DNA from 3 places in the Streptomyces sp. E-08 genome. Region 1 is predicted to be linked to each of the others. Evidence: riboswitches for the same ligand, from Rfam matches in the RefSeq annotation. Region 1 holds a riboswitch; each other region holds the start of a gene.

Region 1 (9,506 bases):
CGGCCTTCTCGTAGGCGCGGCGGGCGCGGGGGTTGAAGGCGTACACCTCCAGCCAGATCCGGTACAGGCCGAGCGCCTCGAAGCCGTGGCCGACGATCAGCCGGGTCGCCTCCGTGCCCAGGCCCCGGCCGACGGCGTCCGGGACGAAGGCGATCCGGAAGGCGCAGCTCTCGTTGTCGGGGTCCCATGCGAGGAGGACGGCCTCGCCGACGACCCGGCCGGTGGCCCGCTCGACCACGGCGAGGTCGAGCCGGTCGTCCTGCGCGCCCCGCGAGCCGTACCACTTCACCAGCGCCGCTTCGTCGAACCGCGTGTGGCTCCCGGTCAGCCGCGTGACCTCCGCGTCCTCGAACAGCGGCAGCAGCGCGGGCACGTCCGCCCCGGTGACGGGCCGGAGGACCACCAGGTCACCGGTGAGCGTGGGTTTGTGCGAGAAGTCGGTCATCCCGGGATTCTCGGCGAGCGGCCGCGAGGCTGTCGCGCGGATTACGGTCCCGCCACCGAGGACCGCCCCACGACCGTCCCCGCGCGGTCGATGCAGATCACGTCCACCGCGACCGGGGCGCCCCGCAGCACCGCGAGGGCCTCGTCGCGGGCCCGGGTGGCGACCAGGTCGCCCAGGGGGACGGCGGCGGCCTCGCAGAGGCGGAGGGCGGCGAGACCCGTGTTCGCGGCGGTGATCTCGGCCGCGAGGGCCTCCGGGGCGCCGCCCGTGCGGGCCAGGCCGGCGAGGAAGGCCTTGTCGACCTGGGAGCGGGCCGAGTGGAGGTCCAGGTGGCCGGCCGCCAGCTTGGAGAGTTTGGCGAAGCCGCCGCAGATCGTGAGCCGGTCGACGGGATGGCGGCGGATGTACTTGAGGACGGCGCCCGCGAAGTCGCCCATGTCCAGGAGGGCGATCTCGGGGAGGTCGTAGATCTCCCCGACCGTGCGCTCCGACGTCGAACCCGTGCAGCCCGCCACGTGGGTGAGGCCGCCCGCGCGGGCCACGTCGACGCCCCGGCGGATGGAGTCGATCCAGGCGGAGCAGGAGTACGGGACGACGACGCCGGTCGTGCCGAGGATCGACAGGCCGCCGAGGATGCCGATGCGGGGGTTCCAGGTCGAGCGGGCGATCTCGGCGCCGTTGTCGACGGAGACGGTGATCTCGACGTCGCCGGTGCCTCCGTGGCGGGCGGCGACCTGCGCCACGTGCTCGCGCATCAGCTGCCGGGGGACGGGGTTGATCGCCGGCTCGCCGACGTCCAGGGGGAGGCCCGGGAGGGTGACCGTGCCGACGCCCTCGCCCGCGCGGAAGACGACGCCGGAGCCGGGCGGAAGCAGCCGGACCGTCGAGCGGATCACGGCGCCGTGGGTGACGTCCGGGTCGTCGCCGGCGTCCTTGACGACGGCGGCCATGGCGGAGCCGCCCGACAGGGACTCGGCGGTCAGCGCGAAGGACGGCGTCTGGCCCTTCGGGAGGGTGATCGTCACCGGGTCGGGGAAGTCGCCGGTCAGCAGCGCGGTGTACGCGGCGGTGGTGGCCGCCGTCGCGCAGGCACCGGTCGTCCAGCCCGGGCGGAGGCCGGTGTGCTTGAGTTGGGCCTCACGCCCGCCGCCTGAAGTCACGAAGAGGCTCCTGTGCACGTACTCATTCTCGGCGGGACCACCGAGGCCCGCGCCCTCGCCGGACTGCTGCACGGGAAGGTGCGGGTCACCAGCTCCCTCGCGGGGCGGGTGGCGAGCCCCCGGCTGCCGGCCGGGGAGGTCCGGATCGGCGGGTTCGGCGGCGTCGACGGGCTCGTGGAGTGGATGGCGGGGCACGCCGTGGACGCGGTCATCGACGCCACCCATCCCTTCGCCGAGCGGATCAGCTTCAACGCGGCCCGGGCGGCCGCCACCGCCCATGTTCCCCTGCTGGCGCTGCGTCGTCCCGGCTGGGTCCCGGTGGACGGCGACGACTGGCGGCCGGTGGCGTCCCTGGAGGAGGCGGCCCGGACGCTGGACGGCCTGGGCGACCGGGTGTTCCTGACGACGGGCCGCATGGGCCTGGCGGCGTTCGCGGCCTGCCCGCAGTGGTTCCTGGTCCGCTCGGTGGACGCCCCGGACACCCCCGGGCCCGCCCGCACCGAGCTGCTCCTGGACCGGGGCCCCTTCACCCTGGACGGCGAGCGGGAGCTCATGCGCCACCACCGCGTCGACGTCGTGGTCACGAAGGACAGCGGCGGCGCGGCGACGGCCCCGAAACTGACCGCGGCCCGCGAGGCGGGCCTCCCGGTGGTGGTGGTCCGCCGCCCCCCGGTCCCGGAGGGCGTGCGGACGGCGGCCTCCCCGGAGGAGGCCGCCGCGTGGGTGGCTACGCGGTGACGGGCGGGCCGAGTTCGGTCACCTCGACCCGGTTCGGGTCCCGCCCCCGCCCCCTCTCGGGTCTCAGCCCTCAGCCGTAGCGCCGCGGCGTCCACGTGATCGTGCGGCCGTCGCCCCGTTCGGCCGTCCGGGTCTGCGAGGAGCCGATCAGGAGGAGCGTGCGCATGTCGACCTCGGAGGGGTCCAGGGTCTTCAGGGTCAGGATCCGGACCGACTGCTCCGGGCCGCCGACGTCGCGGGCGACGACCACCGGGGTTTCCGGGGCGCGGAGTTCCAGGAGGAGGTCGCGGGCGGCGGCCACCTGGTGGGTGCGGGACTTCGAGCCCGGGTTGTAGAGGGCGATGACGAGGTCCGCGCCCGCGGCCGCGCGGAGCCGGGCCTCGATGACGTCCCACGGCTTGAGCCGGTCGGAGAGGGAGATCGTCGCGTAGTCGTGGCCGAGGGGGGCGCCCGCCGCGGCGGCGGCCGCGTTCGCCGCGGTCACCCCGGGGAGTACCCGTACGGGCACGTCCGCGTACTCCGGTGCGCAGGCGACCTCCAGGACCGCGGTCGCCATCGCGAAGACGCCCGGGTCGCCGCCGGAGACGACCGCGACCTTCCGGCCGCGGCGGGCCAGGTCGAGGGCGAACTCGGCGCGCTCGGACTCGACCTTGTTGTCGGAGCCGTGCCGGATCTGCCCGGGGCGCAGGACGGGGACCCGGTCGAGGTACGTCGTGTAGCCGACGAGGACGTCGGCGTTGACGAGCGCGCCGCGCGACTCGGGGGTCAGCCAGGGCGCCCCGGCGGGGCCGGTGCCGACGACGGTGACCTCGCCGGTCTCCCGTAGGGGAGGCTCCTGGCCGATGCGGGAGGGGAGGACCGCGACGGAGAAGTACGGGACGGACCCGGGGTCCACGTCCGTCAGCTTCTCCGTGCGCTCGCCCGTCATGAACGCGCGCTCCACATAGCGGGCGTCGTCCAGCCGGCCGGCCCGCTCCAGGGCCCGCCGCACGGTCGGGAAAGTGCGGCCCAGCTTCATCACGACCGCCGAGTCGGTGCCCGCGAGGCGGGCCGTCAGCTCGTCCTCCGGCAGGGTGCCGGGGATGATCGTGAGGACCTCCTCCGCCTCGCACAGCGGCTCGCCGAGGCGGGCGGCGGCGGCGCTGACCGAGGTGACGCCGGGGAGGACGGTCGTGTCGTAGCGGTCGGCGAGCCGCTTGTGCATGTGCTGGTACGAGCCGTAGAAGAGCGGGTCGCCCTCGGCGAGGACGGCGACGGTGCGGCCGGCGTCGAGGTGGGCGGCGAGGCGGGCCGCGGCCTCCTCGTAGAAGTCGTTCAGGGCGCCCCGGTAGCCGCCCGGGTGGTCCGTGGTCTCCACCGTGAGCGGGTACACGAGCCGCTCCTCGATGTGGTCCTCGCGGATGTGCTCGGCGGCGATGGAACGGGCTATCGAGCGGCCGTGGCGGGCCGAGTGGTAGGCGATGACGTCGGCCGCGGCGATGGCCTTCACGGCGGCGACCGTCATCAGGTCCGGGTCGCCGGGGCCGAGCCCGACGCCGTACAGCTTTCCGGTCACGGTGCTCATGCCTGGATCTCCGCTTCGTGGGCGAGGGCGTTGATCGCGGCGGCCGTCATCGCGCTGCCGCCGCGCCGGCCCCGTACGACCAGGTAGTCGAGGCCGAGGGTGTTCTCGGCCAGGGCGTCCTTGGACTCGGCGGCGCCGATGAAGCCGACGGGGATGCCGAGGACGGCGGCGGGCTTCCCGGCGCCCTTCGCGATCATCTCCAGGAGGTGGAAGAGGGCGGTGGGGGCGTTGCCGATGGCGACGACGGAGCCTTCGAGGCGGTCCCGCCACAGTTCGAGGGCGGCGGCGGAGCGGGTGGTGCCGAGCTCGGCGGCGAGGGCGGGGACGGCCGGGTCGGAGAGCGCGCAGAGCACCTCGTTGTCGGCGGGCAGCCGCTTGCGGGTGACGCCGCTGGCGACCATCTGGGCGTCGCAGAGGATCGGCGCGCCCGCGCGGAGGGCCTCGCGGGCGTTCGCGACGACCCGCGGGGAGTACGCGATGTCCTGCACGAGGTCGGTCATGCCGCAGGCGTGGATCATCCGGACCGCCACCTGGGCGACGTCGGCGGGCAGGTCCGCGAGGTCCGCCTCGGCGCGGATCGTGGCAAAGGACCGGCGGTAGATCTCCGTCCCGTCCTTCTCGTAGTCGAACATCCTGGTGCTCTCGCTCATCTCGTCGTGCGGGCCTTGGTCACTGCTTCGGGCAGGGCGGTACGGGGGGTGGGGACGCCGTCCACCAGGTAGCTGTCGTCGCCGGTGGCGAGGACGTCGACCCAGGTGCCGCGCGGGTGGCCGCAGCGGCGCTCGCACCCGGAGTAGTGGACGGGCAGGCCTCCGTGGCGGACCAGGCCGGCGTCCGTCCGGACGTCGGCGAGGGACTTGGCGCAGCCAGGGCGTCCGGTGCAGGCGCTGACCCCGACGGAAGGCAGGCCGGGCCGGGTGACCAGGCCGTACGGTTCCAGGGCGGGGAGCCTGGCGGGGTCGGTCACCACGACCGCGCCGCGCCAGGGCGTGAGCCGGACCTCGGCGGCGGGCAGCAGGGCCCGCAGCTGGGTGGCGGTCAGCCGGCCGAGCGGGGCGAGGACGTGCAGGGCGCGGTCGCCGAGCGGCCCGGGCGCGGGCGGCGGGGACACGGGGAGCGGCGGTACGGGTACGGGCTCCGCCGTGATCCCGGCCCTCGCGAGCGCCCCGGCCCAGTCGGGTACGTGCGCGTCGGGCAGCTCGTGCGGGCGCCAGGCCCCGTTGCCCGCGGCCTCGGCCGCGTCGAGGAACGCGAGGGCGGCGGCGAGGGCGGCCCGGACGGCGTCGGCGGCGGCGAGGAGGAAGGCCCGGGAGCCGAGGAGCAGCCGGACGGATCCGTCCCGTCCTGCGATCAAGCTCACATCGCCGCCGAGCCCGGCGACGTCTCCGCGCCCGTCGTCCAGGACGAACAGGAACCGTCCGGAAAGGGACGCCGCCCGGGGTTCGGCGCACAGGGCGGTGTCCAGGGCGCGGGCCCACAACTGCACGTCCGAGTGGCCGAGTCCGTCGAGTCCCGCGCCGGGCGAGGCCACGATGTTGCGGACGCGCTCGTGGGTGGGGGAGGGCAGCAGGCCCGCCCCGGCCAGGAGGGAGGCGAGCCGCGCCCCGCAGTCCTCGGCGAGGCCGCGCAGCTCCGCGTTGCCGCGTGAGGTGATGCTGATCCGCCCGTCGCCGAGGGTCTCGGCCGCGTGCGCCAGAACCTCGGCCTGACGAGCCGTCAGGCGCCCTGCGGGCAGGCGCAGTCGGGCCAGGCGTCCGTCGTCGGCGGGGTGCAGGCGCAGCGCCCCGGGGCAGGCGTCGCCACGGTCCCGTACGCGAGGTTCGCCCGGTTCGGACGCCGGGGGTGGGGTGGGCGGCATGGCGGCGAGCATACCCACGGGGAACCGCCCGACCACCGGGTGTGATCCGGTCGACCCCGCCGCTCCCTGGGGCCCGCCCACGCCACGATCTAGGATGCAGATCGGCATGGGGTCCCAGGACCCCGGGGAGGAAGCCCGGTGAGAATCCGGCGCGGTCCCGCCACTGTGAGCCCGCACCCGCGGGTGAGTCAGGAACTCCCGCCGTCCATCTGACCACCCGGGGCGCGGACAACCCCGAGGAAGGCCTGAGCTCGCCATGCTCCTGCTGCTGTCGCACTCCGACACCGACCTGCTCAGCGCCCGCGCGGCGAACGCCGCCCAGGCCGAGGGAGCGGTCGAGTACCGCTTCGCCAACCCCTCGCGCCTCCCCCTGGCCGACCTCCCCGCCCTGCTCGACGGCGTCGACCTCGTCGTCGTCCGCCTCCTCGGCGGGATCCGCTCCTGGCAGGAGGGCCTGGACACGGTCCTCGCCACCGGGAAGCCGGTCGTCGTGCTCAGCGGCGAACAGGCCCCCGACGCCCAGCTGATGGGGTCCTCCACCGTGCCCGTCGGCGTCGCCACCGAGGCGCACGCCTATCTGGCGCACGGCGGCCCGGCCAACCTGGAGCAGCTGGCCCGCTTCCTCTCCGACACCGTGCTGCTCACCGGCCACGGCTTCGAGTCCCCGGCCGCCGCCCCCACCTGGGGCCCGCTCGACCGGGTCGCGAGGAACGAGACCGGCCCGACGATCGCCGTGCTCTACTACCGCGCCCACCACATGAGCGGGAACACCGCCTTCGTCGACGCCCTGTGCGGGGCGATCGAGGACGCCGGCGCGCGGGCCCTCCCGCTGTACGTGGCGTCCCTGCGGGCCCCCGAGGCGGAGCTCGTCGAGACGCTGCGCACGGCCGACGCGATCGTCACGACCGTCCTCGCGGCCGGCGGCACCAAGCCCGCCGAGGCGCAGGCCGGCGGCGACGAGGAGGCCTGGGACGCGGGCGCGCTCGCCGCGCTCGACGTGCCGATCCTCCAGGCGCTCTGCCTGACCGGCTCGCGGTCGGCGTGGGAGGAGAACGACGAGGGCCTGTCCCCGCTGGACGCCGCGAGCCAGGTCGCCGTGCCCGAGTTCGACGGCCGCCTCATCACCGTCCCGTTCTCCTTCAAGGAGATCGACGCCGACGGTCTGCCCGCGTACGTCGCCGACGCCGAGCGCGCGGCCCGCGTCGCCGGGATCGCCGTGCGGCACGCCCGGCTCCGCCACATCCCGAACGCCGAGAAGCGGCTGGCGCTCGTCCTCTCCGCGTACCCGACGAAGCACTCCCGCATCGGCAACGCGGTCGGTCTCGACACCCCCGCCTCCGCCGTCTCCCTGCTCCGCCGCCTCATCGAGGAGGGCTACGACTTCGGCCCCGAGGCGGACCTCCCCGGTCTGGTCTCCGGCGACGGCGACGAGCTGATCTACGCCCTCATCGAGGCCGGCGGCCACGACCAGGACTGGCTGACCGAGGAGCAGCTCGCGAAGAACCCGGTCCGCATCCCGGCCGCCGACTACAAGCGCTGGTACGCGACGCTGCCCGCCGAGCTCCGCGAGCAGGTCGAGGAGCACTGGGGCCCGGCGCCCGGCGAGATGTTCCTCGACCGGTCCCGCAACCCGGAGGGCGACATCGTCCTCGCCGCCCTGCGGCGCGGGAACCTGCTGGTCCTCATCCAGCCGCCGCGCGGCTTCGGCGAGAACCCGATCGCGATCTACCACGACCCCGATCTCCCGCCGTCCCACCACTACCTGGCCGCCTACCGCTGGATCGCCGCCCGCGCCGAGGACGGCGGCTTCGGCGCCGACGCCATGGTCCACCTGGGCAAGCACGGCAACCTGGAGTGGCTGCCCGGCAAGAACGCCGGCCTGTCCGCCGCCTGCGGCCCCGACGCGGCCCTCGGCGACATCCCGCTGATCTACCCGTTCCTCGTCAACGACCCGGGCGAGGGCACCCAGGCCAAGCGCCGCGTGCACGCGACCCTCGTCGACCACCTGGTGCCGCCGATGGCCCGCGCCGACTCGTACGGCGACATCGCGCGCCTGGAGCAGCTGCTCGACGAGTACGCGCAGATCTCCTCCATGGACCCGGCGAAGCTGCCCGCGATCCGCGCCCAGATCTGGACCCTGATCCAGGCCGCCAAGCTCGACCACGACCTCGGTCTGGAGGAGCGCCCGGAGGACGACGGCTTCGACGACTTCCTGCTGCACGTCGACGGCTGGCTGTGCGAGGTCAAGGACGCCCAGATCCGCGACGGACTGCACGTCCTCGGCGGCGCCCCGGAGGGCGAGGCCCGGGTCAACCTGGTCCTGTCCATCCTGCGTGCCCGCCAGATCTGGGGCGGCACGCAGGCGCTGCCCGGTCTGCGCGAGGCCCTCGGCCTGGACGAGTCGGCCGCGACCCGCACCACCGCCGACGAGGCGGAGGCGAAGGCCCGCGAGCTGGTCGAGGCGATGGAGGCGGCGGACTGGTCCGTGGACGCGATCGAGACGGTCGCCGCCGCGTACGGCCCCGAGGTGCACGCCGTGCTGCGCTTCGCCTGCGAGCAGGTCGTGCCGCGCCTGGCCGCCACCACCGACGAGCTGGCGCACGCCGTGCACGCCCTGAACGGCGGCTTCGTGCCGGCCGGACCGTCCGGCTCCCCGCTCCGGGGTCTGGTCAACGTCCTGCCGACCGGCCGCAACTTCTACTCCGTCGACCCCAAGGCCGTGCCGTCCCGGCTCGCCTGGGAGACCGGGCAGGCGCTCGCCGACTCGCTGCTCACCCGCTACCGCGACGACAACGGCGCGTGGCCGACCTCCGTCGGCCTCTCCCTGTGGGGCACGAGCGCGATGCGCACCGCCGGTGACGACGTCGCCGAGGCCCTCGCCCTGCTCGGCGTCCGTCCGCTGTGGGACGAGGCCTCGCGCCGGGTGAACGGCCTGGAGCCGATCCCGCTCGCCGAGCTCGGCCGTCCGCGCGTCGATGTGACGCTGCGCATCTCGGGCTTCTTCCGGGACGCGTTCCCGCACGTCATCGGCCTTCTCGACGACGCCGTACGGCTCGTGGCGGGTCTTGAGGGAGAGTCCGCCGAGGACAACTACGTCCGGGCGCACGCGCAGGCCGACCTCGCCGAGCACGGTGACGAGCGGCGCGCGACCACCCGTATCTTCGGCTCGCGGCCGGGCACGTACGGCGCGGGCATCCTCCAGCTGATCGACTCGCGGGACTGGCGCACGGACGCCGACCTGGCCGAGGTGTACACGGTGTGGGGCGGGTACGCGTACGGGCGGGGGCTCGAAGGCCGCCCGGCGCGCGCCGAGATGGAGACCGCGTACAAGCGGATCGCGGTGGCCGCGAAGAACACGGACACCCGCGAGCACGACATCGCCGACTCGGACGACTACTTCCAGTACCACGGTGGCATGGTCGCGACCGTCCGCGCGCTCACGGGCACGGCCCCCGAGGCGTACATCGGTGACTCGACCCGCCCGGAGACCGTCCGCACGCGCACGCTCGTCGAGGAGACCTCCCGGGTCTTCCGGGCCCGCGTGGTCAACCCGCGCTGGATCGAGGCCATGCGCCGCCACGGCTACAAGGGCGCGTTCGAGCTGGCGGCGACCGTCGACTACCTCTTCGGGTACGACGCGACCACGGGTGTCGTCGCCGACTGGATGTACGACAAGCTCACGCAGGAATACGTCCTCGACGAGACGAACCAGGCCTTCCTCAAGGAGGCCAACCCGTGGGC
Region 2 (9,506 bases), 3.1 Mb from region 1:
TTCCGGGCGTCGGGCCGGGTTGTTGTCCCGTGGCTCCGTTCACGCTGTGGCGCTGTCTCCAGCGGAGAATGTAGGCCCGTACGGCGCGCCGTGGTGTGCATGGCCTGCCGGATTCCTTTCCTCTGCGTGCCGCGGGGCCGCGAGCGAGAGGGCACGGTGCTCGACAGGGCTGATTCCGTAGGCCTCGCGGAACGCCCGGCTGAACCCGGTCGCGCTGGGAAAGCCCCAGCGAGCCGCGATCGTCTGAACGGGCTGACCGCTGAGTTCCCCGCGTGCCAGGTCGCTGTGGGCGTGCTCCAGCCGGCTCTGGCGGATGTGTGCCGCGACGGTCCGCGGCTGGTCGCCGAACAGGCGGTAGAGACCCCGCACGGACATGTGGTGCCGGTCGGCGATCACCTCGGGAGTCAGGCCCGGGTCACCGAGATTGCTCTCGATGAAGCGGTAGATCCGCAGCAACGTCTCCTGCGCCCGCGCCTCGGCAGGCGCCTCACCGGGGTCACCGAGCTGCCGCGCGAGAAACGCCGTGGCCAGGTCGAGGGCGACGGACCCCATGGCGCGCAGCTCCTCCGGGCGGCATTGCGGGCCTCGTGTGTGCAGCGTCTTCAGGAAGTCGGCGAGGATCGCCCCCGACCCCGCCTCCGCGGCCAGGCTCCGTGCGAGGAGGCGGTCCACCCGGTCGGGATTCAGCGCCAGCGCCTGACGGGGGATCTGCAGGACCACCGTCTCGATCCGCCCCGCCGCGCACGCCCCCTCGCTCGGTCGTGAGGTGTCCGTGAGCACGAGTCCCCCCGCGACCACCGCATCGTTGCCGTGCTGGGAGATCCACACCTCACCTCGACTGACGAGTGCCAGCTGCAGGCGCTCCGGATCGGCACGCTGGACATGCGTCGCGGTGCGGCGCGAGTGCACGGGCGAGCAGGCCACGCCGGACAGCCGCACCGCGCCGAGATCCAGCTCCGTCATGCTCGCCCGGAAGTCGGACGCATGCCGTGTGCTGAGCCTGACGGGCATCACGGCACGGCACACCGTCTCGCAGAACCAGTCGAACCTGTCCTCCCCCACCCCGGCAGCATCTGGTCGAGCCAGCGAACCCATGTGATCCCCCCACACCTCGACACGGCAACGAGCCGGCCACCTGGCCGGCTTGTCGCACAGCCGTGCATCACCCCATCGGCAGGTGATCAATTAGCAGACGCACGGGGCTGTTCGGAGTGCGGTCTCGACAGTCGGAATCCGGCCATGGCTGATCCGACGAGGAGGAAGGGACCGGGTTGGGCGACTCCTACAGCGCCGACGCCGACCGCCGTACGGGAACCACCGCCCGCGCACGACGAGGACCGCTTCGACGCCTGGCACATGGTGAAAGACACCCCTGGCGCCGGAACGCGGACACCGGGGGCTCGCGGTCGACGCCTCCGAGTCGGCCGTCGGGCTGTCGCTGAAGGGGACGCGAGTTCCTCTCAGACCGGCGACCGCTCTAACCGATCCCCAGGAACGGGTCGCCGTAGAGGACGTAGAGCAAGCCGAGCGGAATGCCGCGGTCGGTGAACAGCCGGAAGGACCGGTGGCTCGCCCTGTCGATCACCGCGGACCCGCAGGCGTTCGCGACAATCAGCGCCCGGGCACCGCTCGGGGATCCCAGTCGCTGCTGCCGCTGCCGAAACCCGTGTCTGATCGCGCGGAGCGAGATCCGTCTTCCGCGTCCGTACGGGCCGCCGAGCAGCAGGGCGAAGTCGGGGTCCGTCTTGTCGGTGGTATCGCCGTGGCAGGCGAAGTGCTGGATCTGGACGGGGCGGTTTCGCGTACCACCGTCGAGGGCCTTGGTGGGGTCGCACAGCGCGTCCACCAGGCGCTTCCTGAAGGGCGCGGGAACGCCTTCGTCTCTGAGACGGCGGCCGCGGAGGATCTTGCAGAGAATGGAGGGCTGCCGTTGAGACCGAGTGTCAGCGGGGGATCCCCTGCCCTGCTTCGGTGAGAGTCAGTGTGAGGCACCCCAGCCACGTGCCGGATCGCGGGTACTCCCAGTTCTCGGCGTTCGCCAAAACTGCAGGAAGGCCCTGCCTCGGAATGGGGGGACCGGGCTGCTCACCGAGAGTGCCATCCGGCGCTGTCCACGGCACGAGCCGGCACACTTCGATCCATCCTCTGTCGACGAGGGGAAGGAGGATCGGGACGAGAGCCGAGGCGGGCCCTGAGACCAGCGGCTCGTCGAGATCGCCCCGGACACCGGGGAGGATGTCGATCTCGGTGGCGTTGATCATGAAGGCGCGTTCGGCAGATGACAGCTGGTCCGTCGCGGGATAGATCACATACAGAGTGTCGCAGCTCAGGAGAACGACCGACGAGAGCCCCCGGCGGCCTTCTGAAGACGTGGTCACATGGACGAGATGATCTCGAACTGACTGGTGTGATCACAGCGTCGGAGCCGTCCTGGATAGCCCCGTTCTCCGGGCTGAGCCCGCGCGCCTTCGGGAAGCTGGTGACGGTACTGCGCCGCGCAGGTGCGGACGCGGTCCGCAGGGGCCGACCATGGATCCTCCCGTTGGAAGACCGGATCTTGCTGGTCACCGCGTACTGGCGAACAAACCTGACCGTACGAATCGCGCAATCGGTTCACCAAGGATGCAGTGCTCATCGTGGACGCCGCTCTGGTCTCCACCCGGGACCACACCGTCGCCGAGCGGTCGAAGAACTACCGGTACTCCACCAACCACCAGGTCGTCATCGACGCCGACACCCGCCTGGTCGTCGTGGTTGGCCGGCCGGGCTCCACCCCTGGACCGCGTCGTCGAGTCCGGTGGCGACGACCGTCGGTGCGTTGAACGCCGATCCGAACCGGGCCATCGTGTACTTCCTGATGGTTCCCGCATCCAGCGTGTAGGTCGCACCACCTACGGACCACACGTCCTGCGCAGCACGGATTTCCTTCACCCTGGGGTCGCTCGGACCCGGAAATCCTGGGGCCGGAGCAGCACTCGTGACCTTCGCAGCAGGATTGTCGATACCACCGAGGGAAAGATCTCGACGAGACCTGGCGCGTCGCCACACTAAGCTGACATAGCGTCATAGAAGTCCGCATCAGATCAGCATGAGCACCGGCGGATGCCGCCTTCGACCGCCGCGTACCGCCAAGATCACCTAGCCCGGCAACACGATCTGACCTGCGAAGACCCGAAGAGTGAGTCCAGCCGCTGAAATCCCGAGGAGACACCCGTGAGGATGCTGATCAACGTTCCTGAGACCGTCGTCGCCGATGCGCTGCGGGGGATGGCCTCGGCGCATCCCGAGCTGACCGTGGACGTCGAGCGGCGGGTCGTGGTGCGGCGGGACGCGCCCGTGGCCGGGAAAGTGGCGCTGGTGTCCGGCGGCGGGTCCGGGCACGAGCCGTTGCACGGGGGGTTCGTGGGGTACGGCATGCTGGCGGCCGCGTGCCCCGGAGAGGTCTTCACCTCGCCCGTGCCCGATCAGATGGTGCGTGCCGCGGCCGCCGTCGACAGCGGCGCCGGGGTGCTCTTCGTCGTGAAGAACTACACCGGCGACGTGCTGAACTTCGAGATGGCCGCGGAGCTCGCCGAGGACGAGGGCATCCAGGTCGCCAAGGTCCTCGTCGACGACGACGTGGCGGTGACGGACAGTCTGTACACGGCGGGGCGGCGCGGCACCGGCGGCACGCTGTTCGTGGAGAAGATCGCCGGTGCCGCCGCCGAGGAGGGCGCCCCGCTGGAGCGCGTGGAGTCGATCGCCCGACGGGTCAACGAGCGGTGCCGGTCCTTCGGGGTGGCCCTGAGTGCCTGCACGACCCCCGCCAAGGGCAGCCCGACCTTCGATCTCCCCGCGGGCGAGCTGGAGTTGGGCATCGGGATTCACGGCGAACCGGGCCGGGAGCGGCGGGCCATGATGACCTCCCGCGAGATCGCGGACTTCGCCGTGGACGCCGTCGTCGAGGACCTGCGCCCGTCCGGGCCGGTCATCGCCCTGGTGAACGGGATGGGCGCCACTCCTCTCCTGGAGCTGTACGGCTTCAACGCCGAGGTGCAGCGGGTGCTCGCCGAGCGGCAGGTGCCGGTGGCCCGGACACTGGTCGGGAACTACGTGACGTCGCTCGACATGGCCGGGTGCTCGGTGACCCTGTGCGAGGTCGACGAGGAGCTGTTGCGTCTGTGGGACGCTCCGGTGCAGACGCCCGCGCTGCGCTGGGGCCGGTGAGACGGGATTGGGCATGGGGAGCGACATGACGGAGACCTTCGGCGCCGGGTTCCTGGTGCGCTGGCTGGCCGCGGTGGCCGAGGACGTCGACCGGGAGGCGGACCGGCTCACCGAGCTGGACTCGGCCATCGGCGACGCCGACCACGGGGCCAATCTGCGGCGGGGCTTCGCCGCCGTGACGGAGATCCTGGCGAAGGAGCCGCCGGCGAGCCCGGGCGCGGTGCTCACCGCCGCCGGGCGGCAGCTGATCTCCACGGTCGGCGGCGCCTCGGGGCCGCTGTACGGGACGCTGCTGCGGCGCGCCGGGAAGACCCTGGGCGAGGACGCGCAGGTCACCCGGGTGCGGTTGGCGGAGGCCCTCGGCGCCGGGGTGGCCGCCGTGTCGCAGCTGGGCGGCGCCCAGGTGGGGGACAAGACGATGCTGGACGCGCTCGTGCCCGCCGTCGAAGGGCTCCGGAGTTCGTACGAGGCGGCCCGGACCGCCGCCGACGGCGGCGCCCTCGCGACCGTACCCCTCCAGGCGCGCAAGGGCCGGGCCAGCTATCTCGGGGAGCGGTCGATCGGGCACCAGGATCCGGGGGCGACGTCGTCGGCGCTGCTGTTCGCGGCGCTCGCCGACACCGCGCGCACGGAGGGGGTGCGATGAGCCCCACGCCCGCAGAACCGCCCACAGAACCGCCCGCCGTGCCTCCCGTGGTCCCGCCCGTCGGCATCGTGCTCGTCTCCCACAGCGCGGCGGTCGCGACGGCGGTGGCCGAGCTGGCCCGCGGCCTCGCGGGCGGCGGCGATCTCGCGCCGCTGCTGCCGGCGGGCGGCACTGCGGACGGCGGGCTCGGGACGAGTTCCGAGCTGATCTGCGAGGCGGCGAAGGCCGTCGACCGGGGGGCCGGTGTGGCGCTCCTGGTCGACCTGGGCAGCGCGGTCCTCACCGTGAAGGCGCTGCTCGCCGAGGGCGACGAACTGCCCGAGGCCGCCCGCCTGGTGGACGCGCCGTTCGTCGAGGGCGCGGTCGCCGCGCTGGTCACGGCGAGCGCCGGCGGGGACCTCGAAGCGGTGGTGGCGGCGGCCTCGGAGGCGTACTCCTACCGCAAGGAGTGAGCGCCCGAGCCGTGTGCGGGGAGTGACCGACGGGCCGCGCCGGGTGGCGACCGTGTTGTGATCCAGCAGGTCAACACACTAATGTCGCAGGGCCTTGGTGTACGGGAAACCGGTGCGGTACCGGTGCGGCCCTCGCCACTGTGATCGGGAGGTCCGGCTCCATCCCCGGGGGGAACACCCCGGGGAAGCCACTGGACCGGCGCGGGAGACCGCGACGGTGTGGGAAGGCGGAGTCGGGCCGTATGACCGTCAGCCAGGAGACCGGCCGGGGTGCGTTGTCCATCCACGAGGTGCTGGAGAGGGTCTACCGACCATGCATATAGCCGAGGGGTATCTGCCCCCTGTGCACGCCGCCGCCTGGGGCGTAGCGGCCGCCCCGTTCGTCGCCCACGGGGTGCGCGCGCTGACCCGCGAGGTGCGGTCGAACCCCGAGTCCACCCTGCTGCTCGGCGCGTCCGGCGCCTTCACGTTCGTCCTGTCGGCACTCAAGCTTCCCTCCGTCACCGGGAGTTGCTCCCACCCGACCGGTACGGGTCTGGGTGCGATCCTCTTCCGACCCCCGATCATGGCGGTCCTCGGGACGATCACCCTGCTCTTCCAGGCCCTGCTGCTCGCGCACGGCGGGCTGACCACCCTCGGGGCGAACGCCTTCTCGATGGCGATCGTCGGGCCCTGGGCGGGCTACGGGACGTACCGGCTGCTGCGGCGGTTCGGTACGCCGCTGATGGTGGCCGTCTTCTTCGGCGCGTTCGTCGCCGACCTGTCCACGTACTGCGTCACCAGCGTGCAGCTGGCCCTGGCGTTCCCCGACCCCGGCAGCGGCGTGCCCGGCGCGCTGGCCAAGTTCGGCGGGATCTTCGCCGTGACCCAGATCCCGCTGGCGGTGAGCGAGGGCCTGCTCACGGTGCTCGTGATGCGGCTGCTCACCCAGTCCAGCAAGGGCGAGCTGGTCCGGCTCGGCGTCCTCGGCCGGCCGAAGGCGGAGCGAGGGGAGGAGGTGGCCGCGCGATGAGCCGTAACGCGAAGATCAACACGCTGCTGCTGCTCCTCGTCGCCGCGCTCGCGGTCCTGCCGCTCGCGCTGGGCCTCGGCGACCACAAGGAAGAGCCGTTCGCGGGGTCGGACGCGGAGGCCGAGACCGCGATCACCGAGCTCCAGCCGGACTACAAGCCGTGGTTCAGCCCGCTGTACGAGCCGCCGTCCGGCGAGATCGAGTCGGCGCTCTTCGCCCTCCAGGCGGCACTGGGCGCCGGCGTCCTCGCGTACTACTTCGGCCTCCGGCGCGGCCGCCGCCAGGGCGCGGCCCGCGCGGCGGCGGAGGCCGCCGAGGCGGCGGGGACGGACGGTGCGACGGGGATGGAGAGTGCGACGGGGGAAGGCGGTCCCGTCGGGCAGGGTGACTCCGGTACGGCCGGGAACGGGCCCGTCTCCGGCACGTCGACCAGCGGGGAGGACTCGGCCGACGCGCACGCCGGTACCGGTACCGGTGCCGACTCCGGCGCCCCGCGTACCGGTGCCGGCTCCCGCGCCCCGCGTGCCGGCGCCGGCTCCCGCGCCCCGCGGGCCGGCGCAGCCTCCCGTGCCGCCGGCGCCGGTGCCGCAAGCGGCGGGTCCCGGCCCGTCGTCGGTGAGGCGGGGGTCCCGGGGGCCGACGACGGTTCCGTCCCCTTCGACGGCACGGGCGCGTAGCGCCGATGCTGCCGATCGACGCGGCGGCGCACAGCAGTCGCTGGCGCCGCCGTCATCCCGTGGAGAAGGCGCTCCTCGGCTTCGGACTGACCCTGTGCGCGGTGGGTCTGCCGCCGTGGCCCGGCGCGGTGCTCGTGGCGGCGGCCACGCTCGCGGTGCTGCTCGGCCCGGCCGGTGTGCCGGGCCGTCAGCTGTGGCGGGCGTTCCGCATCCCGCTCGGCTTCTGCGTCACGGGCGCGGTCCCGCTGCTCTTCGAGGTGGGCGGGGCGCGGGGGCTCGTGGCCCTCGCGCCCGACGGTCCCGTGCACGCGGGCGAGTTGCTGCTGCGGACCGCCTCGGCCTCTCTCGGGGTGCTGCTCTTCGCCTTCACGACGCCGGTGTCCGACGTGCTGCCCCGGTTGGTCCGGGCGGGCGTCCCGGCACCGGTGGTGGACGTGGCACTCGTGATGTACCGGATCATCTTCCTGCTGCTCGACGCGCTCACGAAGATCCGGCAGGCCCAGGCGGCCCGGCTCGGGCACACCACCCGGGCCGCGACCTGGCGTTCGCTCGCCGGCCTCGGCGCGACGACGTTCGTACGGGCCTTCGACCGGGCGCAGCGCCTGCAGTCGGGGCTCGCCGGGCGCGGTTACGACGGGACGCTGCGGGTGCTGGTGCCCGCCGTCGCGGTGTCGCGGCGGTTCCTCACGGCGACGGGCCTGCTCCTGGCGGGTCTCGTCGCCCTCACCCTCGTACTGGAAAGGTTCCTTCCGTGACGTCTCCGACCCCCGTCGTGGAGCTGGTGAAGGCGGGTTTCGCCTACGAGGACGGGCCCGCGGTCCTGTCGGGCGTGGACTTCGCGGTGGCGGAGGGACGCGCGATCGCGCTCCTCGGCCGCAACGGCAGCGGCAAGACGACGCTGCTCCGGCTGCTCAGCGGGGGTCTGCGCTGCGGGAGCGGGTCGCTGCTCCTGGACGGGGCGGAGGTGGCGTACGACCGGCAGGGGCTGACCCGGCTGCGGACCACGGTGCAGCTGGTCGTGCAGGATCCGGACGACCAGCTGTTCGCGGCCTCGGTCGGTCAGGACGTGTCGTTCGGTCCGATGAACCTGGGGCTGCCGGAAGAGGAGGTACGGCTCCGGGTGCGGGAGGCCCTGGAGGCGCTGGACATCGTGGCTCTTGAGGACCGGCCGACGCATCTCCTGTCGTACGGGCAGCGGAAGCGGGCGGCGATCGCGGGCGCCGTCGCGATGCGGCCCCGGGTGCTGATCATGGACGAGCCGACGGCCGGACTCGACCCGCACGGCCAGGAGCGGCTGCTCGACGCGCTGGAACGGCTCCGTGCGACGGGGACGACGGTGGTGATGGCGACGCACGACGTCGATCTGGCGCTGCGCTGGGCCGACGGGGCGGCGGTGCTCTCCCCCGACGGTCTGCGCACGGGCCCGGTCGCCGAGCTCCTCGCGGACGACGCCCTGCTGGCGGCGGCCCGTCTACGCCGCCCGTGGGGCACGTCGGTGGCCCGTCTCCTGCGGGCCCACGGTCTGCTGGGCGCGGACGCGGCGGAGCCCCGGACGCCGGAGGACCTGGACGCGTGGGTCACCGCCGAGGTGGCGGGGCCGGGCCGCCCGGCCTGAGCGATCCGAGTGAGGCTCCAGCCGCCCGGCCTGAGCGTCCCGAGTGGCGCGGAGGTCTTGCTACCGAGTAGTAGACATCACTCTCCGATTCTTCTGCAACTAGTTGCAGAAGGCGTCCGGGGTCACCTAGAACTGAGGTCGACGACCCCTGCGCGAGGAGACGCCCCATGACCCCGTACCCGCACCTGCTGAGCCCGCTCGACCTCGGGTTCACCACCCTGCCCAACCGGGTGATCATGGGGTCGATGCACGTCGGCCTGGAGGAGACCGAGCACGGCTTCGAGCGCATGGCCGCCTTCTACGCGGAGCGTGCCCGGGGCGGCGTCGGCCTCATCGTCACCGGCGGCATCGCACCCAACGAGGCCGGCCGGCCCTGGGACGGCGGCGCCAAGCTCACCACCGCCGACGAGGTCGCCGAGCACCGGCTGATCACCGACGCCGTGCACGCCGAGGGCGGCCGGATCGCGATGCAGATCCTGCACTTCGGCCGGTACGCCTACCACCCCGGCCTCGTCGGCCCCAGCCCCCTCAAGGCCCCCATCAGCCCCTTCGTACCGAACGAGCTGTCCGACGCCGAGGTCGAGCAGACGGTCGAGGACTACGCGCGCTGCGCCGAGCTCGCCAAGGAGGCCGGGTACGACGGCGTCGAGGTGATGGGCTCCGAGGGCTACCTCATCAACGAGTTCATCGCCGCCGCCACGAACCACCGCACCGACCGCTGGGGCGGCTCGTACGAGAACCGGGTCCGCTTCCCGCTGGAGATCGTCCGCCGGATCCGCGAGCGCGTCGGCGAGGACTTCATCCTGGTCTACCGCCTCTCCATGCTGGACCTCGTCCCCGGCGGCTCCACCCTGGAGGAGGTCGTCCAGCTCGCCAAGGAGATCGAGGCCGCCGGCGC
Region 3 (9,506 bases), 2.0 Mb from region 1:
GGGTCCCGGGAGGCGGCGACCTCCACGGTGAGGCCGAACCGGTCGAGCAGCTGCGGCCGCAGCTCGCCCTCCTCGGGGTTCATGGTCCCGACGAGCAGGAAGCGGGCGGCGTGCCGCACGGAGACGCCCTCGCGCTCGACGTGGGAGGCGCCCATGGCGGCGGCGTCGAGGAGGTGGTCGATGAGGTGGTCGCTCAGCAGGTTGACCTCGTCGACGTAGAGGATGCCCCGGTGCGCGGCGGCGAGGAGCCCCGGCTCGAAGGCCTTCACGCCGTCGGCGAGCGCCTTCTCGATGTCGAGCGCGCCGACGAGCCGGTCCTCGGAGGCGCCGACGGGCAGCTCGACCATGCGGGCGGGGCGGGCCGTGCCGGGCGCGTCGCCGTGCGGGCCGTCGGGGCAGCCGGGGTCGGGCGAGGCCGGGTCGCAGCTGAACCGGCACCCGGCGACCACCGGGACCTCCGGCAGCAGCTCGGCGAGCGCGCGGACGGCGGTGGACTTGGCGGTCCCCTTCTCACCGCGCACGAGCACCCCGCCGACGGCCGGGCTGACGGCGTTCAGCAGCAGCGCGAGCCGCAGGTCGTCCATGCCGACGACGGCGGTGAACGGATACCGGGTGCTCATCGGGTGGTCACTCCTTCGGTTTGCTGACGTTCGGACGACGAGCCACGGCCGCCGGCGGCGGGTGACCGCCCCCAGGGGCCACCCGCACGGTGTTCGACCCGTGGTAGGGCTCGTGCGGGTGGGGACCCCGGCGCGGCCGCGGGCCGGGCGCATCCCCACCGGCCCGCACCCGGGCCTCCACCCCGGCCCGCACCGAGCGCTCCGGCGCTCACGGCGCACCCGGCGGCACGAACGGCAGCCCCGCCGGAGCGCCCCGCTCGATCAGCCGCAGCAGCGCGTCCGTGTCCGCGTGTTCCTCGATCAGGTCGCCGAGCCGGTCGAGCTGCTCCTCCCGCAGCGCGCCGAACGACGTGTCGGGCGCGGGCACGAACCGCCGCCCCGCCGCCGCCGCGACCTCCCGCAGGAACGCCCGGCGGAAGCCGTCGCTCTCCAGCGAGCCGTGCCAGTGGGTGCCCCACACGGAGCCGACCCGGCAGCCGTCCAGGAACGGTTCCCCGCCCCGTACGTCCGCGACGCCGTGGTGGATCTCGTATCCCTCGACCCGCTCGCCGAGCGCCTCGCCGACCGGCCGGGCGAGGGTCTTCTCGACGCCGAACCGCACCCGTACGGGCAGCAGCCCGAGACCGTCGACCACACCCGCCTTCGACTCGACCTCGTCCTCGATGCGCTCGCCCAGGGCCTGGAAGCCGCCGCAGATGCCGAGCACGGGGCGGCCCTCGGCCGCGCGCCGGGCGAGGGCGTCCGCGAGGCCCCGCTCCCGCAGCCAGGCCAGCGCCTTGACCGTTCCCCGGGTGCCGGGCACGACGACGAGGTCGGCGTCGACGAGCTCCTCGGGCCGGTCCACGAACCGGACGACCACGCCCGGCTCGGCGGCGAGCGCGTCGACGTCGGTGAAGTTGGACATCAGGGGGACGGCGCAGACGGCGACCCGCAGCACGTCCGCGCCGACCGGCGGCGCGACGACCGACTCGCGGACGGTGCCCCGCAGGGAGACCCGCAGGCCGTCCTCCTCGTCGATGCCGAGCCCGTGCGCGTACGGCAGGACACCGAAGGTCCGGCGCCCGGTGAGCCCGTGCAGCATGTCGAGGCCCGGTTCGAGCAGCGTGACGTCACCCCGGAACTTGTTGACCAGGTATCCGGCCACGAGCGCCTGGTCCTCGGGAGAGAGCAGCGCCGTCGTCCCGAAGAACTGGGCGAAGACCCCGCCCCGGTCGATGTCCCCGACGACGACCACGGGCAGCTTCGCGGCCCGCGCGATGCCCATGTTCACGATGTCCGTGCGCCGCAGGTTGATCTCGGCCGGACTGCCCGCCCCCTCGCAGATCACGGCGTCATACGTGCCCCGGAGTTCCTCCAGGCACGCGAGGACCGGCTCGAAGAGTTCCTTCTGCCGGCCGCCGTGGTAGCCGCGGGCGCTCAGTTCGCCGACCGGCCTGCCCATGAGGACGACCTGGCTGGAGCGGTCGCTGCCGGGCTTGAGCAGCACCGGGTTCATCAGGGCGGTCGGCTCCACCCGCGCGGCCTGGGCCTGCATGGCCTGGGCCCGGCCGATCTCGGCGCCCTCCCGGGTGACGAAGGAGTTCAGGGACATGTTCTGGCCCTTGAACGGCGCGACCTTGACGCCCTGCCGGACCAGCCAGCGGCAGATTCCGGCCGTGACGACGCTCTTGCCCGCGTCGGACGTGGTCCCGGCGACGAGCAGCCCCCCACCCCTCATGCGTTCCTCCGCTTCAGCGCGCTCGCGATCATGCGGCCGCCCACGCAGGCGGCCAGGGTCAGTCCGGTGACCCGGCGGGAGAGCCGGACCGCGCGGTCGATGTCGGCGACCTCGACGGGCCGCCCCTCCCCGTTGAGGACGGGCCGGTGCTCGACCCGTCCGGCGTACGAGAGGGTCCCGCCGAGCCGCACGCCGAGGGCGCCCGCGAAGGAGGCCTCGACGGGGCCCGCGTTGGGGCTCGGGTGCTTCGCGGCGTCCGCCCGCCAGGCCCGTACGGCCCCGCGCGGGTTCCCGCCGGCGACGGTCGCGAGGACCGCGGTCAGCCGGGCGCCGGGCCAGCCGGCCACGTCGTCGAGGCGGGCCGAGGCCCAGCCGTACCTGCGGTACCGGGGGGACTTGTGGCCGACCATCGCGTCGAGGGTGTTGACGGCGCGGAAGCCGACCAGGCCCGGCACGCCCGCGACCGCTCCCCAGAAGAGGGCGCCCACGACCGCGTCGGAGGTGTTCTCGGCGACGGACTCCACGACCGCGCGGGCCATCGCGGGACCGTCGAGGGACTGCGGGTCGCGCCCGCACAGGTGCGGCAGCCGCTCGCGGGCGACCTCCAGGTCCCCGGCGGCGAGGGCGCCCCCGATCGCGCGGGCCTCGCGCCCCAGGGTCGTACCGCCGACGACGGACCAGACGGCGGCGGCGGTGAGCGCGGCGGATCCGGCACGGCTGCCCCGTACCGCACGGGCGGCGAGGGCGCCGGCCGCGACGGTGGCGCCGGCGCAGACGGCGGTGTGCAGGGCGCCCCACCCGCGGTGGTCGCGCCACAGGGCGTCCTCGACCCGGGCCGCGGCCCGGCCGAACGCGGCGACGGGATGGCCGCGGCGGGGGTCGCCGACGAGCAGGTCGACGGCGAGACCGGCGGCCGCGCCGTACGCGAATCCGTCCGGGGAAAGGCGGCTGGTTCTGGAGGGTCCGGGGCTGCGGCCGGGCATGGCGCTGTGTCCTCACTCAGGGTCCGCGCCCTGGATCGACGTGACCGGCGGCGAGAGTTCCTGACTCCCGGACCCTTCGGATCCGGTCACAGTGGCGGGACCGCGCCGGATTCGCACCGGACTTCCTCTACTGCCGCCGTAATGGCCTCGGCAGTCCACCACGGCCCGAGAACAGCCGTCAACTCACCCTTGACCTGCACCGCGTCACTGTGCGAAGCACCACAAACACGACGGCGGGGCGGTCCGCACACCGAAGGTGCGGACCGCCCCGCCGGTCACGCTCGACGCGTCAGGCGACGATCAGGTAGATGCCGTACGCCACGGCCGCCAGGCACAGGGCGAAGCAGGCGTAGGCGCCGGTGCGGGCCAGGGCGGCGGAGCCTCCCTGGGCGGCGGCCTGCTCCTGCTTGGAGAGGCCGATGACACCGAGGGTGAAGAGGCCCACGAGCGCGACGGTCGTCACGAGGCTGACTCCGAAGACGGAGCCGAGAGCTGCCCAGTCGATCTTCATGCTTGGTTCCAGTTCCTTAGACCGCGGCGGCGGGGGCCGGGGGAGCGGCCGGGTCCGTGGGGACCGGCGCGGGGATGGTGGTCTTCAGGTCCTCGTCCGCGACGGCGGCGACGGAGCCGGCCGGCGGCGGGGTGACGGCCGCGATCGCGGTGGTCACGACGCCCGCGGGCTCGGCGTCGCCGTCCAGGTCGTCGGCCGTGACGTTGTGCCGGTCGACCGGCTTGCGGCGGGACAGCGACCAGATCACGGCCGAGCCGGAGACCAGGAGGACCGCGACGGCGACGATGCCCCAGGGGCCCTGCTTGGTGAGGAACTCGGCACCGGCGCCGACGAGGCCGGCGGCGGGCAGCGTCAGGCCCCAGGCGACGAACATCCGGGTCGCGGTCGACCAGCGGACGACACCGCCCTTGCGGCCGAGACCGGCACCCATCACGGCACCCGAGCAGGACTGGGTGGTCGAGAGGGAGAAGCCGAGGTGCGAGGAGGCGAGGATGACCGTGGCGGCGCTGGTCTGGGCGGCGAAGCCCTGCTGCGGCCGGAGGTCGGTGAGGCCCTTGCCCATGGTGCGGATGATGCGCCAGCCGCCGAGGTAGGTGCCGAGCGCGATGGCCACACCGGCGGAGACGATGACCCACAGGGGCGGGTTCGAACCGGGGGCGACGACGCCCTGCGTGACCAGGGCGAGGGTGATGATGCCCATCGTCTTCTGGGCGTCGTTGGTGCCGTGGGCGAGGGAGACGAGACCGGCGGAGGCGATCTGGCCGACGCGGTAGCCCTTGGCGGTGCGCTTCTCGTCGGTCTTCGCGCCGATCTTGTACGTCAGGCGCGTGGCCAGCATCGCGGCGAGGCCGGCGACGATGGGCGCGGCGACGGCCGGGATGAGGACCTTGGTGACGATGGTCGGGGCGTTCACGGCGGACCAGCCGGCCGACATGACCGCGGCGCCGATGAGACCGCCGAAGAGGGCGTGGGACGAGCTGGACGGCAGGCCGAGGAGCCAGGTCAGCAGATTCCACAGGATGGCGCCCACGAGCGCCGCGAAGATCACTTCTGTACGAATGCCCTCTTCGTTGATGATCCCGCCGGAGATCGTCTTGGCGACCTCCACGGACAGGAACGCGCCGACGAGGTTCAGCACGGCGGACATGGCCACCGCCGTCTTGGGCTTGAGAGCACCGGTCGAGATGGTCGTGGCCATCGCGTTGGCGGTGTCGTGGAAACCGTTCGTGAAATCGAACACGAGAGCTGTCACGACCACAATGGCGAGCAGCAGCGTGATGTGTTCCATTTACCCAGGCAATCGTTTGACGTCAGTGGCTCGTCGAACGTAAGCAACCTGGGTGAACGGAAGATGAACTGGGGCGGGCGGCGTGGTGTCCCTATCCGGTGTCAAGAGGTTCCGCTTGTGGCCCCCGGGTGCCCGGTTGTCCACGATGCGGTCACCCGGCAACCATGGGTAATCCGGGCCCGTACGGGGCACGTACGACCTGCCCCGCTTCCTCCCCCGTCACCCGGTTCCGCTCCCTGGACAGAACCATCCGGCCGGGGGACCGCCAGGAGGAGACCCATGTCACTCCGCCGGGCGATCCCTCCGCTTCGCCCCTCCCCGGGCCGGGCCCGGGGAGCGCGGGGCCGGTCCAGGGCCGTCCGGGTCCGTCCGGTGGCAGCCCCACCCCGCCCTGCCGACACTGGGAGCGTGCGCCCGGCTACAGCGACGGCAGCGGCCGTCACCACTCTGATAGGTGTCGGCGCGGCCGCGATCGCGGCCGGCCGGTACGCCAGCGACGTCGCCCTCAAGGTGCCGTCCGGACGACCACTCCCCGGAGACCCCCGGCTCACCGTGCACGCCACGGGGCCCGAACGCATCACCCTCACCCGCAGCCTCGCGTCGCTGCGCCCCGGCACGTACGGGATGGAGGCCCACGGCCTGCACGCCGTCCTCGGCCCCGTACTCGACCGGGTCCCGCACACCGCCGACACCGTCGTCCGCCGCCTGGAGCGGGTCGAGCTCGGCGTCCTCGGGCCCGGCGCCCGCGTCCGGCTCACCCCCCAGCTGCACCGGGGCACCCCGATCAGCGCCCTCGGGCTCGCCCAGGAGGACGTCGAGATCCCCGGCGAACTCGGACCCCTGCCCGGCTGGCTCGTGGCGGGCCCCCGCACCACCTGGGTGATCGCCCTGCACGGCCTCGGCACCACCCGAGAGCACCCGCTCAACCTCGTCCCCTTCTTCCACCGGCGCAAGATCCCCGTCCTCGTCCCCGCCTACCGGGGCGACGAAGGTGCGCCCGCCTCCCCGGACGGCCTCGCCCACCTCGGCGAGTCCGAGTGGCGGGACGTCGACGCCGCCATCCGCTACGCCGTCCGCCGGGGCGCGCGGAAGGTCGTCCTGCACGGCTTCGGGACCGGCGCGTCGATGGCCCTGCGCGCCGCCGTCGAGTCGGGCGTGCGCGACCGGATCGGCGGCCTCGTCCTCGACTCCCCGGTCCTCGACTGGGAGGCCACCTTCCGCAACCTCGCGGCGGCCCACCACGTCCCCGGACCCCTGCTCCCGCTCGCCGTCCGCGCCGCCCAGGGCAGGACCGGCCCGCACGGGGACCTCCTCCAGGCCGCCTCGGAGCCGGGCGCCCTGCGGGTCCCCACCCTCCTCTTCCACGGCCCCGACGACACGATCGCCCCCTGGGAGCCCTCCGTCGAACTCGCCGCCCGGCGCCCCGACCTCGTCAGCCTCCAGACCGTGCGGCACGCCCCGCACGCCGCCATGTGGAACGCCGACCCGGTCCGCTACGAGGAGTCCGTCCGCCGCTTCCTCACCCCCCTCCTCTGAGCGCGGTTCCGAGGCCGTTCCGGCGCCCGATCCGACGGGGCGTCCGATTCCGATTGGGCTTTCGGGCCGTCAGCGGGAAGACTGCCCCCGTGACGTCTCGAAAGCCCGATGAACCATTGGCGCGCAACTCCAGACTCCGACTCGTCCGCCCGCGGGCGCTGGCCACCGCCCGACGGGCGGTGACGACCCGGCGCACCCGGCCGGCGCCGCGGCCGCCCGAGGGCACCCCGCCCCGCGCGGAGCTCGCCCGCCAGGCCCGGCACGTCCTCGCCGACGCCGTACGGATCGCCCGCTGGGCCGCCGTCGAGCGCGGCGCCGACACGGCACCCCGCACCGGCCCCGCCCAGGAACGGGCCGCGGCCGCACTGGACCTGACGCCCGGCCAGATCCGGGCCGGCTGGGACCGCGCCCGGCTCGCCGGGCTCGTCGAGCTGCACGGCGACACCGCCCGCCCCGGCTGGCGGCTGCACGCCTGGGACCGCGACGACTCGGCCGTCCTGCGCGGCTGGGTCGCCCTCTTCGACGCCTGGTCCCTCGTGCACCCGTCCCCCGGGGCGGTCGCGCCGAGCGCCGTCGCCGAGGTCGTCGAGGCCGTCCCGCAGGTGCTCTCGCTGCTCCAGCTCTCCCAGGGCCCGGTCCTCGTCCCCGCCCTCCTCGACCTCCTCGGCCAGCGCGTCGAGGAACTCCGCGAGGAGCGCTGCGAGGTCCCCGCGGCGGGTCCGGCGCCCGAGGCCGCGGACGCCCCCGCCCTCGATGGCCTGCCCGCCCTCCTCGACTGGGCCCTGGAAGGCCTGGCCGCCGTCGGCGCGCTCACCCTGGACCCCGGCACCGACGAGCGCCACGCCACCCTGACCCCGCTGGGGAACTGGGCGGTCTGGGTCAAGCTGGAGCAGATCTGCGTCGCCGCGCAGAGCCCCGCGGGAAACATCGAGCAGTCCGCCGAGGACATGCTCCGCGGCTGCGCCCGGCTCACCCCGGGCCCGGCCCGCGACGAGTACCGCGCCTGGCTCGCGGCCCGCACCCTGTCCAGCGCCGTCGGTGAGCTCCTGGCCGTCGCCCGCGGCGAGGACGCCCTCCTGCGCGGGCTCGCCTTCGAGGCGCTCCGCGTCGTCGGCGCGCCCGCCGAGGCCGAGGTGCGGGCCACCGTCGCCGAGCCCTCGCTGCGGCCGTACGCGCTGCTGTGGATCGCCGAGTACGAGGGGGCCGACCCCGACGACGCCCAGGAGGTGCTGACCCGCGAGGAGTCGACCTGGCTCTGGGTCGACACCGCGGCGGCCGTGGCCGACCACGGCGAGAGCGAGCTGCTCGTCCGGCACCTCGACTCCGCGGTGCAGGGCACCGTCCCGGCGCTGCTCGACGAGATCCGCGCCGTCGGCCACCCCCGTACCGTGCAGGTCCTGGTCGCCCTGGCCGCCGCCCACCCGGACCCGGCCCTGGCCAAGGCGGTCCGCCGGGCCGCCTTCCAGGTGCACACCGGGGGAGCCTGAGCCACCGGAGAGGCGCCGGCGGCGCCGGGCCCGCGTCACCGGCGGGGACCCGCCCGCCGGGCACGGACCTACCCGGAGGTGGCGCCGGGGGCGTACGTGCCGAAGCTCCACACGTTGCCCTCGGCGTCCCGGGCCGTGTAGTCCCGGGAGCCGTACTCCTGGTCCGCCGGGGCCATCACGATCTCGATGCCGTGCGCCACCGCCCGCGCGTGGTGCTCGTCGACGTCGTCCACGCGCACGTACACCGAGGCCGGTCCGCCGCCGGTCATCAGCTTGTCGAACGCGCTGCCGCTGCCCTTGCTGCCCAGCATCACCATCCCGTTCCCGCAGGTGAGCTCGGCGTGCATGACACGGCCGTCCTCGCCCTCGTACACGGCGTGCTCGCCGAAGCCGAAGCCCTCCGTGAGCTGCTTGATCGCCGCCTTCGCGTCCTCGTACCGCAGCGTCGGACAGATGTCGGGTGTCCCAGCCATCCCGATCACTCCCTCTCGATGTGACCCGGATCTCAGTCTGGCAGCCGGCGCCGACAACTCAGCGGAAGGTGTTGCACCGGGCCATGTCACCGGTCCGGTAGCCCTCGTAGAACCACTGCTGCCGCTGCGCGGCCGAGCCGTGCGTCCAGTTCTCCGGCGTCACCCGGCCCTGGAACCTCTCCTGGATCCGGTCGTCGCCCACCGCGGCCGCCGCGTCCAGGCCGTCCCGGATGTCCTGGTCGGTGAGCCGGGTGAGCAGCAGCCGGCCCGTCTTCTCGTCGGGGGTGGTCGTCGCGTGCCGCGCCCAGACCCCCGCGTAGCAGTCGGCCTGGAGCTCGACCCGCACGGCGTTGGAGTTCGCGCCGGTCCGCCCGTCCTGGGCGCGGCTCAGGGTTCCCATCAGGTTCTGGATGTGGTGGCCGTACTCGTGCGCCACGACGTACGCCTGGGCGAAGGGCCCGCCGCTCGACCCGAACGTGGTCCGCAGCTCGTCGAAGAAGCCCAGGTCGAGGTAGACCTGCCGGTCACCGGGGCAGTAGAAGGGGCCCACCGCCGAGGTCGCCCGGCCGCACGCGGTGTCGACCCGGTCGGTGAACATCACGGTGGTGGCGTTCCCGTAGGTGCCTCCCCGGCGTGCGTACTCGCCCCGCCAGTAGTCCTGGACGCTGTTCACGACGGCGACGGTCCGGCAGTCCTCGCGCGTGTTGGCGTCCGCGCCCTTCCTGCAGCTCTGGCTCACCTGGGCCGCGGACGAGGAGCTCGCGACCGGCTCGTCCCCGCCCGAGGAGAGCCCGAGCTGGTCGGGCCCCACCCCGAAGAGCACGCCGAGGACCAGGGCGATGAGACCGACGATGCCGCCGCCGACGGTCGCCCTGCCGCCCGGGATGCGGC

What was found. Region 1 has a riboswitch for cobalamin ahead of cobN (cobaltochelatase subunit CobN). Riboswitches for the same ligand answer to the same signal wherever they lie in the genome.
Region 2: linked by a shared signal. The riboswitch ahead of ACN9MM_RS05020 (energy-coupling factor ABC transporter permease) and the one ahead of cobN (cobaltochelatase subunit CobN) in region 1 are both predicted to bind cobalamin.
Region 3: linked by a shared signal. The riboswitch ahead of ACN9MM_RS09710 (cobalamin biosynthesis protein) and the one ahead of cobN (cobaltochelatase subunit CobN) in region 1 are both predicted to bind cobalamin.

Annotation. Positions count from the first base shown of each region.
Region 1 covers NZ_CP183971.1:4,138,093-4,147,598, reverse strand. The annotation lists gene ACN9MM_RS18980 (GNAT family N-acetyltransferase) at 1-445, opposite strand, end outside; gene ACN9MM_RS18975 (cobalt-precorrin-5B (C(1))-methyltransferase) at 487-1,605, opposite strand; gene ACN9MM_RS18970 (cobalt-precorrin-6A reductase) at 1,618-2,343, shown strand; gene ACN9MM_RS18965 (precorrin-2 C(20)-methyltransferase) at 2,414-3,907, opposite strand; gene ACN9MM_RS18960 (precorrin-8X methylmutase) at 3,904-4,557, opposite strand; gene ACN9MM_RS18955 (cobalamin biosynthesis protein CobG) at 4,554-5,777, opposite strand; cobalamin riboswitch at 5,851-5,982, shown strand; gene cobN (cobaltochelatase subunit CobN) at 6,022-9,506, shown strand, end outside.
Region 2 covers NZ_CP183971.1:1,064,379-1,073,884, forward strand. The annotation lists gene ACN9MM_RS04985 (helix-turn-helix domain-containing protein) at 40-1,062, opposite strand; gene ACN9MM_RS04990 (hypothetical protein) at 1,478-1,846, opposite strand; gene ACN9MM_RS04995 (hypothetical protein) at 1,944-2,309, opposite strand; partial or broken gene ACN9MM_RS05000 (IS5/IS1182 family transposase) at 2,399-2,765, shown strand; gene dhaK (dihydroxyacetone kinase subunit DhaK) at 3,214-4,206, shown strand; gene dhaL (dihydroxyacetone kinase subunit DhaL) at 4,232-4,852, shown strand; gene ACN9MM_RS05015 (PTS-dependent dihydroxyacetone kinase phosphotransferase subunit DhaM) at 4,849-5,304, shown strand; cobalamin riboswitch at 5,383-5,588, shown strand; gene ACN9MM_RS05020 (energy-coupling factor ABC transporter permease) at 5,618-6,316, shown strand; gene ACN9MM_RS05025 (energy-coupling factor ABC transporter substrate-binding protein) at 6,313-6,993, shown strand; gene cbiQ (cobalt ECF transporter T component CbiQ) at 6,999-7,748, shown strand; gene ACN9MM_RS05035 (ATP-binding cassette domain-containing protein) at 7,745-8,608, shown strand; gene ACN9MM_RS05040 (FAD-dependent oxidoreductase) at 8,776-9,506, shown strand, end outside.
Region 3 covers NZ_CP183971.1:2,111,798-2,121,303, reverse strand. The annotation lists gene ACN9MM_RS09720 (putative cobaltochelatase) at 1-620, opposite strand, end outside; gene ACN9MM_RS09715 (cobyric acid synthase) at 829-2,337, opposite strand; gene ACN9MM_RS09710 (cobalamin biosynthesis protein) at 2,334-3,320, opposite strand; cobalamin riboswitch at 3,356-3,495, opposite strand; gene ACN9MM_RS09705 (hypothetical protein) at 3,610-3,831, opposite strand; gene ACN9MM_RS09700 (anion permease) at 3,848-5,119, opposite strand; gene ACN9MM_RS09695 (alpha/beta hydrolase) at 5,528-6,655, shown strand; gene ACN9MM_RS09690 (hypothetical protein) at 6,745-8,142, shown strand; gene ACN9MM_RS09685 (VOC family protein) at 8,211-8,615, opposite strand; gene ypfJ (KPN_02809 family neutral zinc metallopeptidase) at 8,674-9,506, opposite strand, start outside.